Regions from separate parts of the Candidatus Alistipes pullistercoris genome, predicted to be linked through region 2. Evidence: riboswitches for the same ligand, from Rfam matches in the RefSeq annotation. Region 2 holds a riboswitch; each other region holds the start of a gene.

Region 1 (4,275 bases), on a different contig from region 2:
GCGATACGGCGCTTTCGCCGGTGAAGACGTGGAACACCGTTCCCCCGGTGTACAACGCTTGTAGCGGATCCTGCATTTCGAGCGCTTCGTACAGGTCGTCGGTAAAGTTTACCGGCAGGTGGGTCGAATTGGTGTAGTAAGGCTTGGCGCCTTTCAGTAGTCGGTCGGCTTGGTTCGCCGTGATGATATCCGGATAACGCTTGGTATCGAGCATCGCGAACCGGTAGGCGGTGCTTTCGGCCGGAGTGGCTTCGAGGTTGTAGATATTGCCGGTTTCCTCCTGGAATACGGCCAGCGCGTCCCGCATGAAGCGCATCGTTTTTTGGGCGAATGCCGCGCCCTCTTCGGTGGCGATTCCGACGCCGAGGAAGTTCAGACAGCATTCGTTCATCCCGTTGATGCCGATCGTCGAGAAGTGGTTTTTCCAATAGCAGCCGAAACGGTCGTGGATGTGGCGCAGGTAGAATTTCGAATAGGGATAGAGTCCCTTTTCGGTGTAGCGCTCGATGACCTTGCGTTTGGTTTCGAGGCTTTCGCGGGCCAGCTCCATCAGGTGGCGCAGCCGTTCGAAAAACGACTTCTCGGACCCCGATTCGTAGCCGAGTCGCGGCAGGTTGATCGTCACGACGCCGACCGACCCGGTCAGCGGGTTCGACGCGAACAGTCCGCCGCCGCGCTTGATTAGTTCCCGTTTGTCGAGCCGCAGCCGGCAGCACATGCTGCGCACGTCGTCGGGTTTCATGTCCGAGTTGACGAAGTTCGAGAAGTAGGGGATGCCGTACTTGGCGGTCATCTGCCAGATGCCGTCGTAATCGGGATTTTCCCAATCGAAATCGGGCGTGATGTTGTAGGTCGGGATCGGGAACGAGAACAGGCTGCCCGCCGCGTCCCCTTCGTACATCACCTCGGCGAAGGCCTTGTTGAGCAGCGTCATTTCGGGCTGAAAATCGCCGTAGGTCTCCTCTTTTACTTCGCCGCCGCAAACCACCGGCTCGTTTTTCAGGAAGTCGGGGACGGTCAGATCCATCGTGATGTTCGTGAACGGAGTCTGGAAACCGACCCGCGTCGGAACGTTCAGGTTGAACAGGAATTCCTGCAAGCACTGTTTGACCTGCGCGTAGTCGAGCCCGTCGTAGCGGACGTAGGGCGCGAGGAAGGTGTCGAAATTCGAGAAGGCCTGCGCGCCGGCCGCTTCGCCCTGCATCGTGTAGAAGAAGTTGACGATCTGTCCGAGCGCTGTCCGCAGGTGCCGGGCCGGCGCGCTCTGCGCTTTGCCTTCGACTCCTTTGAACCCGGTCGTCAATAGGTCTTTCAGATCCCAGCCGACGCAGTAGACGCTCAGGAAGCCCAAGTCGTGGATGTGCATAGCTCCGCTTTTGTGCGCGTCGGCGACCTCTTCGGAATAGAGCCGGCCGAGCCAGTACTGCGAAGTAATCATCGTCGAAATGTGCTGGTTGAGGCCTTGCAGCGAGTAGGCCGAATTGGCGCTTTCCTTGACCCGCCAGTCGTCCTGCGACAGGTAGTCGTCCATCACGTCGAGGTTCGAAAACAGCTCTTTCGATTCGCGGAGCTGTTCGTGCTGCCGACGGTAGAGCATGTAGTTTTTCAGCAGCGCGAAATCGCCGCGACGGTACAGCGCCTGTTCGACGGCGTCCTGCACCTGTTCGACGTGCGGCGTCTGTTCGGCGCTGTTTTTTTCGAGCGAGGCCACCACTTCGCTGCACAGCCGGCGGGCTTCTTTGCGGTTCGGCACACCGGAGGCCCGCATGGCCTTGAAGATCGCCTGTTCGATTTTCTCCGGACTGAACGGGGCGATCTCGCCCGTCCGTTTTACGATTTGCCGTAAATGAGTCTGTCCATTCATCTTGTTTGAATTTTAAACAGTTAAACAATAAGATAAAATGGTAACTCCGGGAGGATAAAAGATATCGGGCCGCGTACGGAGGGCCCCGACATTCGATCGCTCTTCACCCGAAAGCTACAATGCAATTCATCCGGCAGGTCTTCTGACTTGTTCCGGGTCGCGCGCCTTCCCATCGGGTAAACCGACAGTGGCATTCGGGTTTGCGCGGCCTTTGGCAGGAACTTACAGCTACGGGGATAGTTCCCGACTTTCACGGGATTCCCTTTTGATCTCCTGCCGGGCGAGACGCCCGGCATCGAGAACCGAATGTTTTCACAAACATAGCGAATCGTTTCGACGGAAAACATTTTCGGCGGAATACTTATCAACAACTTATAAACCTATTCGATTAAACGGTTGGCTGTCATCGCCGAAAGCGACGAGGAAAGACGGTATGCAAAAAGGCCGCTCGCCCGAAACGGCGAACGGCCCTGAAAGAGATCCCGGAAACGGGCGGAAACTATTTTTTCACCAGTTTGCAGGGATAGTGCGCTTTGTATTTCCCTTTGGTCATCGCGGCCAGTTTGCTTTTCAGCAGAGTTCGGCGCAGCGGCGACACGTGGTCGATGAACAGTTTGCCGTCCAGGTGGTCGTACTCGTGCTGGATGACCCGCGCCGCGAAACCTTCGAACTCCTCGTCGTGCTCGACGAAATTTTCGTCCGCGTAGCGGATCCTGATCCGCGACGGCCTTTCGACCCGTTCGTTGATTCCCGGCAGGCTCAAACATCCTTCGTCGAACGGAACGGCGTCGCCGGAGCGTTCGTAGATGTGCGCGTTGATAAAGGCTTTTTTAAAACCGGCCAGGCTCGGATCCTTGTCGGCGTTCACCGAAGCGTCGACCACGAAGATCCGGATGTTGCGGCCCACCTGCGGGGCGGCCAGTCCGACTCCGTCGGCTTCGTACATGGTTTCCCACAGGTTTTCGAGAAATTTGTCCAGTTCCGGATAATCTTTGGCGATGTCTTCGGATTCTTTGCGCAAAACCGCCGAACCGTAAATATAAATCGGAAGTAACATATCGTTCGTTTGCTGTTTTTAATCCTGTTATACCAGATGCCGGATCAGTTCCGTCCGGTCTCCGGGAAGCAGGTCGATCATCGGGATTTCGATCAGCGTGTAGCATCCCGGTTTCTGCAACATAGAAGCCCGCGCCGAGGAGACCAGTATCTGGGCCGTAAGCGCCGGATTGTTGATCTTCATATTGAATTCGAACAGTTGGTTCTGCGTTTTGCCCGAAACGCCCTTGCGCGTCAGGTTGACGCCATGTCCCATGTCCAGCAGCGCGTCCACGCTCTGCACCCGCATCACGTGCGTCTCGTCGTGTACGAAATAGGCGTCTTTTTTGATCGCGTCGGCCACCTTGTCGAAATCGTAGCCCTCTTTCAGCTCGATGTAAACCATCCTCCGGTGAATGCCCGTCCCGGTCGGAATCGTCATCGACAACGCGGCTTTAACCCCGTCGATCGCCTTGACGGCTACGGTGTGACCCATGCTCATGCCGGGGCCGAAGTTCGTGTAAGTAATCCCTTTCGGGGCGCAGGCTTCGAGCAGAGCGCGCACCACCGAGTCGCTGCCCGGGTCCCAGCCGGCCGACATGATCGAAACGGCGCCGTGCTGCGCGGCCGCCTTGCCGAGCGTCGCGTGCTGTTCGGCGACCTGCGTATGGATGTCGAAACTGTCCACCGTGTTGATCCCTTTCTCGAGCAATTTCAGCGCGAAGCTCTGTACGCTGCGGCTCGGTGTGCAGAGGATCGCCACGTCGACTTTGCCGAGCGATTCGATTTCGGTGGCTACCGTATAGTTTTTCAGTTCTTCGGGCACGTTCGCGGCGTCGCGGCGAATGATACCGGCGATTTCGAAGTCTTCGGCCGCCTGCAACGCCTCGAGGACGTATTTTCCAATGTTGCCATATCCGACGATGGCTGCTCTGATCTTTTTCATCTTCTATTGTGTTATTTATTTGTTAAATGATTGTCCCGCGAATCGAGGTATCCTTGCAGGATGATCGTTGCGCTGATGCGGTCGACCAGCCCTTTGTCCTCGCGGCGGCGTTTTTTCGGAACGCCGCCGTCGATCATCGCCCGTAGCGCCAGCCTCGAGGTGAACCGCTCGTCGAACAGTTCGATCCGCATCGCAGGCATCTCTTTGCGCAGCTTCTCGACGAACGGGCGGATGTAGGTATAGGACTCCGACGGCAACCCGTCCATCTGCAGCGGCATGCCGATTACGATCGCGTCCACCGCGTTGGCCGCGGCGTAGCTCTTGACGTAGTCCATCAGCGTATGGGTCGGAACGGTGTCGAGGGCGTTGGCGATGATCTGCAACGGGTCGGTCACGGCAAGGCCCGTCCGTTTGCGTCCGTAATCGATAG
Region 2 (4,275 bases):
AACCCGATAAAGGCAATCGGCCCGCAAAACGCCGTCGAAACGGCCGTCAACACCCCCGTACAGATCAACAGCAAGATCCGCACGCGCTGTACGCGCACCCCGAGATTCTCGGCATAGCGTTCGCCGAGCAGTAATGCGTTCAGTGGCTTCATCAGCAGTAGCGCGACGAACAGTCCCGCCCCGATCAGCAGCGCGAACAGCGGCATCTGCCGCAACGAAACGCCCGAAAAATCGCCCATCCCCCACAGCATGTACGAATACACGCCGTCCGACGTCGCGAAAAAATTCAACAGCGAGATCATCGACGAGGCCAGGTAACCGACCATAATCCCGATAATCAGCAACATCACGTTGCTGCGCACGAGCGTCGAAAAAAAGATGATGATGCACAACACCGCCGTCGCTCCGACGAATGCGCCCGATACGACGGCCATATAACCGCTGAGCATGAAACCGCCCGTACCGCCGACCGTCCCTCCCAGCATCAGCATCACCAACGCCACGCCGAGACTCGCCCCCGTATCGATCCCGAGAATCGACGGGCCGGCCAACGGATTGTTGAACACGGTTTGCAACATCAGTCCGGAAGTAGCCAGCGCCGCACCGGCCAACAGCGCGGTCACGGCCTGCGGCAACCTCGATTCGAGCACGATAAACGACCACGAAGCCTGTCCGGCCTCCCCGCCCGTCAGGATGCCGAGCACCGCCCGCAACGGAATCGGCACCGACCCCAGGAACAGGCTGGCCGCAAACAGCACCGCGACACAGCAAGCCGCCGCAACGATATACCGCACCGAAATACTCACTGCCGCATCCTGTTAAAATACCGCAACCGGTATCCGGGTATCGTCCCCGGATGAAAAATCTCGATCAGGTCGCCCAGCACCCGGTCGGGATGCATCGGCATTTCTTCGTAATAAGGCGTTTTCCCGGTATTGCAGACGAAAATATTCCGGTTTTTAAAAGCGTCGAAATGCCGGTAAGGTTCGTACTCCGTCTGCAGTTCCGCATAGGTCAGTTCCTGCGGCGCATTGTATTTAATAAGCCAGAAATCGGCTCCCTGTCCCTTTTCGAACACCGTCTCGAACGCCAACGGCACCGAACCGGTACTCGGGTCGTCGGCCCAGATGTAATCGGCCCCGGCATCGCGGTACAAGTTGGCAATGTAACTGCGGCCCCCGGGAACATACCATGCCGATCCGTATTTTTTCTCGGACAGTACGGTCGGACGCACGCCCACCGTATCCGTCATCCTGCACAGCGAATCGTATGCCGCCGCCGTCTGCCGGAATAGCGAATCGGCCCGCTGTCCTCTGTCGAAAAACAACGCCATGAAACGCATCCATTCGGCCCTTCCGAGCGGCGTAACCTCCATATAATCGACGCATTCCATGATCGGAATCGCCGTTTTTTCGATCCGTCCGTAACCGACGTTCTTGAACGGCGAAGCGATGATGATGTCGGGCGCCAGGTCGATCACCTTTTCGACATCCGGCGACGAAGCCTCGCCCAGGTCGGCAATAGCACCCCGGGCCACCCCGTCGCGAATAAAATCCAGGTCGATATAACGGGGCTCGCAAACCCCTACGATCCGGTCGCCCACCCCCAGTTCGTCCAGCATACCGCAGTGCACGGCCGAATAAACCACGACCCGCTGCAACGGCGTCCGTACGATATTTCCTTCCGGAAGTCCAACCGGCAGCGGCCTCTCGCGGTCGACGAGCACATAACGACGCAGCAACCGGAGGCTGTCCCACGGACTGAGCACGTCGACGAGCGTATAATCCCGGAAATGCTCGACCCGATAATGCCGGGCATATTCTATCCGGAACGCTTCGCCGGCGCCTTCGCCGGATTTCCGGCCCGATCCGCACCCCGCTCCCAGCAGTATGACGGACAAAAAAAGAAAAAACGATCGAATCAATCTCATCGGAATACCCATATTTTCCGGTTGAACTTACAAAGTTACGCAAATTACCGATCCCCTACAAACCGAAACAAGGACAGATGAGCACCTTATTCAGATCCTCATCCGTCACTCAGGGGGAAAACTACTTATCATATTCGTAAAAAACGTCGTTCGCAGGGCGTCGATCCTGTAAAACCGTTTTTCCGTAATATTCGTCCGGCTGCTCCGAAATAAAATAAAAGAGGAAGAAAAAACGCGAACCCGGACAACTCCCGTCCGACCCCCGCAAAGAATCAACCCATTCCGCTTTTTACCCGAAGCACAAATGTTTCAAACGAATCGAGGCAGGTCTTCTGGCTCGCCTCACATCCGGCAGTCTTCCCATCCTTACGACAGTGACTTTCAGAATCGCCGGACATTTTCCGAGGCTTACAGCTGCGGGTACAGCTCCGGGATTGAAACGACGTTTCGCACCGGATTCCCTATTACGGCCATTCCGCGTCGCTGCGGTCGGGCCACCTTGATTCAACTGGAAGCAAAGGTAAAGCGTTTTTACGAACAATCAAACGTTCCCGACGGTTTCCGGTAATTTTTTTTGCACATTTTGTACACAAACGAAAAAGCCGGCGAGTTTCACCGGCTTTTATAGGATTCGATCCCACGCTACATTCCGTAGCTCAGCAACGAGATCCGATCGTACACCACGCTCAGGACTCCCAACAGCAGGATACCCATGCTACAAGCCACCAGACTGGCACGCATGTACCCGTCGCTGCGGAACGCGGCGATCGGCGCCTCGTTCTTGTTGATGAACATGGCCTTGACCACGAGCAGATAATAGTACAGCGAAATAATCGTATTGATCAGCGCGATCAACACAAGGATGTAATACCCTTGCTGGGCGGCGGCTGCGAAGATGAAGAACTTGCTGAAAAATCCGGCGAACGGCGGAATCCCGGCCAGCGAGAACATCGCCAGCGTCATCACCAGCACCAGTTTCGGATTCGTTGCGTACAATCCGTTGTAATCGTCGATCGTCACCTTGCCGGAGCGGTTCTCAATCGCCGAAATCACGCCGAAAGCGGCCAAGTTGGACACCATGTAAACCAATATGTAATAAACCAGCGAAGTCATACCGAGAGCCGATGCGCTGATCACTCCCAGCACGATGTAACCGGCCTGCGAAATCGACGAATAAGCCAGGAAACGTTTGATATTGCGCTGTCGAATCGCGAACAAGTTGGCGATCGTGATCGTCGCGATGATTACGCCGTAGAGCACGCCCTGCCACTGGGCTGCGATCGGAGAGAACACCTTCATCAGGATCGTCATCAGCACAAACACGGCAGCCCCTTTCGAAATGACCGACAGGTAAGAGGTAACGGTCGTCGGAGCGCCCTGGTAAACGTCGGGCGTCCACTGGTGGAACGGCACGAGCGAAATTTTGAAGAACAGCCCCACGACGAAGAACAGGAAAGCCATGATCTGCAACGGCGAACCGTTCACGGCGGCCGGGATGTCGTCGAAATAGAGCGTTCCGGTCGTACCGTAGATCAGCGACATACCGTACAGCGACAGCCCCGATGCAAAGACGGCGTTCAGGATGTATTTGGCTCCGGCTTCGGCCGATTCGCGTTTGAACTTATCGAAAGCGACCAACGTAGCCATCGGGATCGACGCGGTTTCCAGTCCGATAAAGAAGAACAGGAAGTTGCCGGCCGAGATCATGAAGTACATGCCCAGCAGCGTGGTCAGCGTCAGGAAATAGAATTCGCCGCGCTTGTGGACGGTCGTATCGCTTTTGAGCCAGCCCTCGGCCTGCATCAGCACGATCAGCGTCCCGACGTTCAGGATGCTTTTGACGACGCCCATCATCGGCGTGTACTGGTACATGCCGCCGAATGCTTCGCCAGCGACTCCCGGCACGATGTTCAGCAACGTATGTACGCCGAACAGAATGCACGCTACGGGCTGGAAATACCGCAAACCGTTCTTCGAAGCCATCAAATCGTAGAGCAGCAGGATCACCATCACGGCGATCAGCGACAGCTCCTCTTTCATCATCAGAAAATTACTGTAATCCATATAGCGTCCTCTATTTCATTAACTGTTGTACAACGGGCAGCAAACTGTCGTTGATCATATTCGACACCCACAACGGCGCCATACCGAGTCCGGCGATCGCCACGATCAGCACGACGACCGACAGGCGTTCGAACCACACGGCGTCGGTCAGCGCCAGGTGATCCTTATTCAGTACCGAACCGTAAAACACCTTGCCCACCATCCGCAGGATATAAACCGCCGTAATCACGATCGACGAGCAGGCGACGATCGTAAAGACGCGGTGGAACGTATCGGTATGC
Region 3 (4,275 bases), on a different contig from region 2:
AGCCCAGTTCCTTTTCGATATAGGCGAGCGTGAAGATAAGGTGATGCCGCTGGGATGGCGGAGCGCAGCATACGGTGCAAACCTCTTTGATGAACTCGTTATATACCGACGGCGTTATGGTGCGGGCGTCGGCTCCGTCATTGATCAGACGGAAAAATTCGTTTTTTGTAAGTATGAGGAAATCCATTCAGTTTCTGTTTTTCGGGTTGTTGTACTCCGTGACTAATTACGTGTTGCGCACGCTTCACATAAGAACAACCCCCTTTCCTGTGGAATGGATCGTATCGGATTGATAATTTATAAGTTATTGGATTGATTTTCGTATGACGAGCCGTTTCCACCCCGCAAGGGTCATAGGGTCATCCCTGCGATTGCGTATGCGAAAATACTATTATACCCCCTGCGGCTTGCAGCCGCAGGGGGTACAACGAAAACGGATAGCCCTGCCGCAGAGCGGCTATTCTTTCACGGGCCGGACGGAGAAGCCCCAGCTTTTCCCACTTGAAGGGCTCGGGCTGATTCCATTTTTGCTTATCATGAACTGACGCCCAGAATGGGTCGCAGTCGCTTGTCCCGTCCAGTAACCGTATGTATATCCGTCGTAATATATTACGTGGCCATCCGTATAGTACCGTATTCCTTGGCCTGGAATAAAGATCGTGCTTCGCCGTTGAGTGATACACGCTTGCGCGGCGAGAGTTTCGACGTCCGCCCCGTTCGAGAATAACAAGAGAGCGGAGCGGCCGGGCATCCGTTTCCGTTGTACCCCCTGCGGCTGCAAGCCGCAGGGGGTATAATAGTATTTTCGCATACGCAATCGCAGAGACGGCCCTATGACCCCTCATTTGTGTCCTTAACGGAGAAAAAAGAAAACACCCAAACTTACATTTTAGGGTGTAAATCTGGGTGCTATCCTTGTAATTCGCTGACAATCAGCCTTGTTTGCGGAGAGTTAGGGATTCGAACCCCAGGAACCACATAAGCGGTTCAACAGATTTCGAGTCTGCCCCGATCGACCACTCCGGCAACTCTCCTATTGCGGGTGCAAAGTTAATCAACAATTCTGATTATCGAAAATTTTTGGACTAAATCTTTTATATTAATAATATTTCCACTTATCCTTTCTTTGCAAAGTGGAGCGACCGATTGTTCTCCCAGGGAAACCGCTTGAAAAACGGGAGATATCGATTAATAATCCAAACAAGCACGGTAATGACAGCAGTTGCAATAACCGCAATTAAGAAATCGATCACGTAATAATGAGGAATGTTTATTTTATTCAGTATTTTTGACAGAATCAAAATCACGCCTCCATTTAGAAAATAATACAATATTGAGTTCCGACCGATATATTCAAGAACAGGTTGATTGCGGATAAATTCCGACAATTTTAAGATAAACACAATCCCGCTCCCTGACAAAACCAACGATTTAAAACTATCGATCATAATTCCATCGTATTCTGAAACGGGCGTGTATCGAAAAATTGCAAACAAGGCTATATAAAGCGAAGTAAAGGCCAACAGGCTGTATTTACCCGACAAAGTTTTCTGAATCACGTTGTAGTGCAGGCTCCAAATATATCCCAAACAAACAAATATCAGATTGACGAAAGCTTCTTTATAATACCAGAAAGAAGGTGCAGGATCCACACGTTTCAGATAAGTGCCCAAAATTAAGAGACTGAGCCCGCAAATCAACAGGATGTATTCATTTCGAAAGAGTTTGTAAAAAATGTAGAAAAGAATTTCGCAGACAATAAGGGCTGCAACAAACCAAGACGCTGTTCCTCCCAGAACATCATATAACATGCTTTTTATTGTCACGTCATTTCCGTGGGCAAATGCTTTCGGTAGCCAAATAAGGGTTGTAAATATCAAATAAGGCCAAACCAGAGTGGCAAATATTCGTTTTAATTTCCGAAGAAAAGAGAGCGGCGCAGTCTCTTTGACGATATATCTTCCTGTTATAAAGAAAAAAGTTGTTAGAAAAAACGGTGCAAAAAATGGTTGGATATGTATGCTCGTAGGAAAATAACATTCCGAGTGATAGAGCATCACGAGAAACATACAAATGCCTCTTGCTATATCAATGCTGTTATTTCTCTGGGGAACGGGCGATACGACAACCGTAGAGGAAACGGTATTCTTTATCAAATTGAAACTAAACATATTTTGCATAGGTTATATTGTAAAAGGTCTGTACACCACGTTTCGAACCCGGTCACTCTCTTTCCTGTAGGTCCGGTCCAAAGGTAACACTTTCCGGGATATATTTTCCATCGCGGACGTATTTTTCTGAAAAACAACCCAGGCAGTATGCCCACCGGAACGCACATTATTTTCATTATTAGGCCGCATCGTCCCGAAAAAAAACTATCTTTGCCGTGCAAAGGTTTCCGCATCGCGCTTTCGACCGCGATCAGGGAATTAAAAGGGAATGCCGTGCGAATCGGCAACAGTCCCCGCTGCTGTAAGTTTCAGTTCCGAAAGGAATAAAATGTTTCGACACTCTTGGCCACTGACATCGAGTCGGGAAGGCGCCGAAACGGAAACGAGTCAGAAGACCTACCTTTGCTTTACGGATTTTACAGTCTGCGGTGAACAGACGAAAATCGACGGAATTTCCGGCTGACCTATTTGCGCACGATGCCGCCCGCTGTAAAACCGAATTGGATTTTTTAACGATCAACGAGCGGCATGGAACGTATTCCTCCCATTTATCTCTTCCTGTTTATGTGTTGCCTGACACCGGCGGCGCTTTATTCGCAGAACGGCTCCGACAGCCTGACACGCAAAGCGTATCCGGACAGCCTACGCCATTACAGCATCGACGAGGTGACCGTATACGGACAGAACCAACCGTCCCGGATTATCCCCGCCCAGGAACTCTCCGGCAAAGAACTGCAGCGACTCAACGCCCTGTCGGTCGCCGATGCGGTACGCTATTTTTCCGGGGTGCAGATCAAGGATTACGGCGGAATCGGAGGACTCAAAACCATCAATATCCGTAGCATGGGCACCCAGCACGTCGGCGTTTTCTTCGACGGCATCCAACTCGGCAACGCACAGAACGGGCAGATCGACCTGGGACGCTTTTCGCTGGACAACATGGAATCCATTTCGCTGTACAACGGGCAGAAAAGCGCGGTATTCCAGCCGGCTAAAGATTTCGCATCGGCCGGTTCGATTTACATGCAGACGCGAACGCCCCGTTTCGACCGAGACGGAAAAAACAACCATTTCGGCGTGTCGATGAAAACCGGCTCTTTCGGCACGGCCAACCCGTCGATCCTGTGGGAACACCGGTTCAACGACCGGCTCAGCAGTTCGTTCAACGTCGAATACCTGTACACCACGGGCCGCTACAAGTTCAGCTACACGAAAAAAAACGGATACGACACGACTGAAGTGCGCCGCAACGGCGACGTGCGCGCCCTACGGGCCGAAGGCGGCCTTTTCGGCCTGGTACGCAACGGCGAATGGAAAGCGAAAGTCTACTTTTACAACTCGGAACGGGGCTACCCGGGCGCTTCGGTGCGACAGGAACCCGGACGGTTCCGGCACGAAGACCGGCAGTGGGACGACAACTTTTTCGTACAGGGTTCTTTCCGGAAAACCTTCAGTCCGTTTTACAGTCTGTTGCTGAACGGCAAGTACGCCTACGATTACCTGCACTACCTGTCCGATCCGCGCCTCGACGAGAGCACGATGTATGTCAACAACCACTACTACCAGCAGGAGACGTATTTCTCGGCAGCCAACGAATTTACGTTTTTCAAATGGTGGAAAGCCAACCTCGCCGCCGATTTCCAATGGAACACGCTGGACGCCGACTTGGTCGATTTCGTCTATCCGCAGCGCTATTCGGTACTGACGGCCGCGGCGACCTCGTTCGAATTTTCCCGGGTCAAAGTGCAGGCAAGCCTGCTGCACACTTATGTCCACGACCGGACGAAAGCCGTCGGGGGAAGCGCCGGCGACAAAAGCGAATTCACGCCCACCTTCGTAGTCTGGTACAAACCGTGGAGTCGGCCGGAGCTGAGTTTCCGCGCATTCTACAAACGGATTTTCCGGATGCCTACGCTGAACGACCTGTACTACACGTTCATCGGCAACAAATACCTGAACCCGGAATACACCACCCAATACAACATCGGCGTCACCTATGCGAAAAATTTCGACGGCGTCCTGCGGCGGATCGACTTCCAGGCGGACGCCTACTACAACGAAGTGGACGACAAGATCGTCGCCATGCCCACCAGCAACCAGTTCC
Region 4 (4,275 bases), on a different contig from region 2:
AACCCGAACGACGAATCGCACACGCTCGCGACGGCACTGTCGGCCGCGGCGGCGCTTTGCTGTTTTTCATACCTGCTCTCGTATCCGTTCACCGGGTCGATCGTCGCACTCGCGGCAGGCGGCCTGACGGCCCAGTCGCGCCGAAGTTGCGAACGGTTCCGCGCGCGGCGGGCTTCCGGAATCCTCGCCGCGCTGTCGTCCGCCGCGCTGCTGGGATTTGCAGCGAAAGAAATGTATTACGAAAACCGATGGCACCGCGTGCAGAAAACCGCATCGTCCGATCGCCCGCCGCTGCCGGAATACGAGCGACTGTACCCGTTTTTGGATAAAAACGCTTATTTCCTCTACAATTACGCAGCGGAATTGAATGATGCGGGCGAAGCGGACAAAAGCCTCGAAGCGGCGACGGCCTGCGAAAAAATGCTGAACGACTACGACGTGCAGATGTTGAAAGCCGATGCCCACAAAAAGCGGCGCGATTTCCGCCGGGCGGAAGCCTGTTACCTGCTGGCGTCGCGAATGTGCCCCGGACGATTCATGCCGCTGTACGAACTGGTGAACGTATACGACAGCACGAACCGGCCGGACAGGGCGCAGGCTCTGGCGGCGGAGATCGCAGACAAACCCGTGAAAATACCGTCGGGACTCGTCTCCGCAATAAAAATAAAAATGCGGGAACGAGTCGGCGACTAATGCTAATTGCTGTTTCCTTCTTGTAGCCCCGCGCGCGCAGTCTCGAATGGCTCCGGAGTAGGCCGGAATGACAACAACATCAGAATCGGAGATACCGACGAGCTGTTCTACAGGAAAGACAAGAATGGATGGATTTCGCTGGGCAGGCAAAAGGCCCGGGATATCAAACTGACTTTCCACGACATACCGAACAAGGCCCTCTTTCTCTTACTGTATCTCAGCCCGGACAAGGAAATCGAATATTTACGGTCGACCGGGACGAGAAACAGATCTGGTAGTAATTCCGGAAAACGACCGCCCGGCAAACCGGATACGATCCGCAGGGAAAAAGCATTTTACGTTTCACGCGCGGATTCGTGCCGGCCGGAATCGATGAAAAATGCCGAAAGGCTCTCTCTCAGGAAATGTAAGTTATAATCAGGACGGCTCTCTCGCCCAAACCGGAAAATCGTTCTTTCATCGTCTTTACCCAGCGACATCCGTAGTTGACTGCAACACACAAACAACTAAATACAAAATATTTACAAAATAAAAAGAACGAAATTACAACGAAACAGTTGGAAGTAATGAAATAAATGTTTTAACTTTGACGGCGAATCGGTTCGCCTTTTTGCACTCAGAGAAAGGCGATAAAAGGGAACCGGGTGCGAATCCCGGACAGTCCCGCTGCTGTGAAACTCCGAACAACGTCCTGAAACGATCTGAATGGCCACTGGCGGCAAACGATAACGTCGGGAAGGCATCAGGACGGGAGTCAGTCAGAAGACCTGCCGGTTCAGGTGATGTTTTACCGTCCCGAGGGTTGGATGTTAAAACGTGGAAAGTTTAATCATTTTTTTTAATCCGGATCGTTCTGCTGAATGCAGACCGTTTGCGGTGTGTGATAACGATGGAAAAAGTTTGTCCTCGTTGCGGAACACGTTTTGCATGTTCCCTCGATGCTGTTATGGATTGCCTCTGCGCGGGCGTGGCTCTGGATGACGCCCAGCGTCGGTTCATAGCGGATAATTACGACGATTGCCTATGCAACGACTGCCTTCGCATACTCAGGGAGACCTTCTACTCGACAGGGATCAATCCCCGGTATGCTCCTATTGTAAAACCTAAATCATATAGCGAATGATCGAAAAAATCGTTATAGCCAACCGAGGAGAAATCGCCGTCAGAATCATCCGTTCCTGTCGCGAAATGGGAATCCGTTCGGTAGCTCTTTTCTCCGAAGCCGACCGCATGTCGAAACACGTCATGCTGGCCGACGAAGCGTATCCCATCGGCCCGGCTCCGTCGAAAGAAAGTTACCTCGACGTCGATAAAATCATCGAAACAGCTCTGAAATGCGGTGCGGACGCCGTCCATCCGGGATACGGTTTCCTATCGGAAAACGCCGGATTCGCACGAAAATGCGAAGTGGCGGGAATCACGTTCATCGGCCCGCGTGCGGAGACGATCGAACGGATGGGCGACAAGATCTCGGCCCGCCGGTCGATGACGGAAGCCGGCGTGCCCGTGGTGCCCGGCATCCAGCGCCAACTCGAATCGGCCACTGAAGCGGAACGGATCTGCCGAGAAATCGGCTTGCCGGTCATTCTGAAAGCGGCTTCCGGCGGCGGCGGCAAGGGTATGCGCCTGATCCGGTCGGAAAGCGAAATCGGCGAGGCGTACGCCGCCGCTAAATCGGAAGCTCTGTCGTCGTTCGGGGACGAAACAGTCTACATCGAAAAATACATCGAGGAACCGCACCACATCGAATTCCAGATACTGGGGGACGCGCACGGGAATATCGTCCATCTGTACGACCGGGAGTGTTCGGTACAGCGCCGCCACCAGAAAATCGTGGAAGAGAGTCCGTCGCCGTTCCTGACCGACGAACTGCGACAGGAAATGGGAAAGACCGCGGCGGCGGCGGCCCGGGCAGTCGGTTACGTCGGGGCGGGAACGATCGAATTTCTCGTGGACAAAAACCGCAACTTCTATTTCCTCGAAATGAACACCCGACTCCAGGTCGAACATCCCGTAACTGAAGAAGTGCTGGGCCTCAACCTGGTCAAAGAACAAATCTACATCGCCTCGGGCCGCCCGCTGCACCTGCGACAAACGGACATCGTCCAGCGGGGGCACTCCATCGAGTGCAGGATTTGCGCCGAGGATGCGGACAACGGCTTCATGCCTTCGCCGGGACTCGTCAAACAGGTTACCGAACCCAACGGGCTCGGAATCCGCATCGACAGTTACATTTACGAGGGTTACGAAATTCCTGTCTACTACGATCCGATGATCTCCAAACTGATCGTCCGGGCGACTACGCGCGAATACGCCGTCCAGCGTATGCGCGCGGCACTGGACGAATACAAAGTTACAGGCATCAAAACCAACATCTCTTACCTGAACGCCATCATGCATACGCCCGACTTCGTCCGGGGCGGCTACGACACGGCGTTTCTCGAAAAAAACGAAAAGATCATACACCGCTACTTACGGGAACCTTTCCCGGCCGGAGCGGATGACAGACTGGTCGAAGACCTGGTGCTGATCGCCGCACAGATCGACTATTTGGTCATGCAACAGGAAGGCGGAGGAAGTTCACCCGCGGCGGCGGACACCGGCACGCTGAACCGTTGGCGCGAATTCGGCAAACGCAAAGGCGTAATGGGAATTTAAAACGAAACGTATGGAAATACATATCGGAGAACGGGTCGCCGAAGTGCAACTCGTCGAAAAAGAAGGGAATCAGGTACGCATCGCTGTAGACGGGCAGATGTACGACGTTGATATCGTGATTGCCGACAACGGGGTTTGTTCCGTCATCTTCAATGGACAGTCGTACAACATGGAGATCGTCCGTTCCGACAACGGCAAGCGATACAAAGTGAACCGGGGATTCAATTCGTACGATGTCGGGATCGTCGACGCCCAGGAGAAATATCTCCGTTCGCGCCGCAAAGACAACGGGCGCCAGGACGATACGATCACGGCGGCAATGCCAGGCAAGATCGTAAAAATAAACGTCGCCGCGGGCGACCGGGTAACCGACGGAGATACCCTGATCGTATTCGAAGCGATGAAAATGCAAAGCAACCTGAAGGTAGTCGGCGATTGCACCGTCCGCGAAGTGCTGGTCTGCGAAGGTGATCCGGTCGCTACGGGCCAACCGCTGATAAAACTCGATATTTTAACCAACGACCAAAACAATGAATAACGATAAAATCCTAAAAGATTTCCTCGCGAAAGACAAAGCCGCTGAACTCGGCGGCGGAACCCGAAAAATCGAAAAACAACATCAGGCCGGCCGAATGACCGCCCGCGAACGCATTGAGACGCTGCTCGACAAGGGCACCTTCGTGGAATTCGATAAATTCGTCACGCACCGCTGCACGAACTACCACATGCAGCAGGAGAAAATTCCGGGCGACGGGATCGTCTCCGGATACGGCAAGGTCGACGGGCGTCCGGTGTACGTCTACGCCTACGACTTCACGGTCTTCGGTGGATCGCTGAGCCTCACCAACGCCGGCAAGATCGTAAAAGTGCAGACGATGGCCCTCAAGAACGGGGCACCGATCATCGCGCTGAACGATTCCGGGG

Evidence for each region. Region 2 has a riboswitch for cobalamin ahead of PGR91_RS09080 (ABC transporter substrate-binding protein). Riboswitches for the same ligand answer to the same signal wherever they lie in the genome.
Region 1: linked by a shared signal. The riboswitch ahead of PGR91_RS11525 (ribonucleoside triphosphate reductase) and the one ahead of PGR91_RS09080 (ABC transporter substrate-binding protein) in region 2 are both predicted to bind cobalamin.
Region 3: linked by a shared signal. The riboswitch ahead of PGR91_RS09500 (TonB-dependent receptor) and the one ahead of PGR91_RS09080 (ABC transporter substrate-binding protein) in region 2 are both predicted to bind cobalamin.
Region 4: linked by a shared signal. The riboswitch ahead of PGR91_RS08140 (cysteine-rich CWC family protein) and the one ahead of PGR91_RS09080 (ABC transporter substrate-binding protein) in region 2 are both predicted to bind cobalamin.

What each region holds. Positions count from the first base shown of each region.
Region 1 is NZ_JAQDED010000009.1:82,030-86,304, reverse strand. Features, by position in the region: gene PGR91_RS11525 (ribonucleoside triphosphate reductase) at 1-1,864, opposite strand, end outside; cobalamin riboswitch at 1,979-2,186, opposite strand; gene def (peptide deformylase) at 2,364-2,921, opposite strand; gene PGR91_RS11515 (diaminopimelate dehydrogenase) at 2,949-3,845, opposite strand; gene ruvX (Holliday junction resolvase RuvX) at 3,857-4,275, opposite strand, start outside.
Region 2 is NZ_JAQDED010000005.1:198,919-203,193, reverse strand. Features, by position in the region: gene PGR91_RS09085 (iron ABC transporter permease) at 1-806, opposite strand, end outside; gene PGR91_RS09080 (ABC transporter substrate-binding protein) at 803-1,921, opposite strand; cobalamin riboswitch at 2,235-2,447, opposite strand; gene PGR91_RS09075 (NADH-quinone oxidoreductase subunit N) at 2,573-3,994, opposite strand; gene PGR91_RS09070 (complex I subunit 4 family protein) at 4,005-4,275, opposite strand, start outside.
Region 3 is NZ_JAQDED010000006.1:9,353-13,627, forward strand. Features, by position in the region: gene PGR91_RS09485 (RteC domain-containing protein) at 1-187, opposite strand, end outside; tRNA gene PGR91_RS09490 (tRNA-Ser) at 946-1,034, opposite strand; gene PGR91_RS09495 (acyltransferase family protein) at 1,116-2,171, opposite strand; cobalamin riboswitch at 2,376-2,590, shown strand; gene PGR91_RS09500 (TonB-dependent receptor) at 2,736-4,275, shown strand, end outside.
Region 4 is NZ_JAQDED010000004.1:280,757-285,031, reverse strand. Features, by position in the region: gene PGR91_RS08145 (O-antigen ligase family protein) at 1-693, shown strand, start outside; cobalamin riboswitch at 1,275-1,483, shown strand; gene PGR91_RS08140 (cysteine-rich CWC family protein) at 1,583-1,816, shown strand; gene accC (acetyl-CoA carboxylase biotin carboxylase subunit) at 1,813-3,351, shown strand; gene PGR91_RS08130 (acetyl-CoA carboxylase biotin carboxyl carrier protein subunit) at 3,362-3,889, shown strand; gene PGR91_RS08125 (acyl-CoA carboxylase subunit beta) at 3,882-4,275, shown strand, end outside.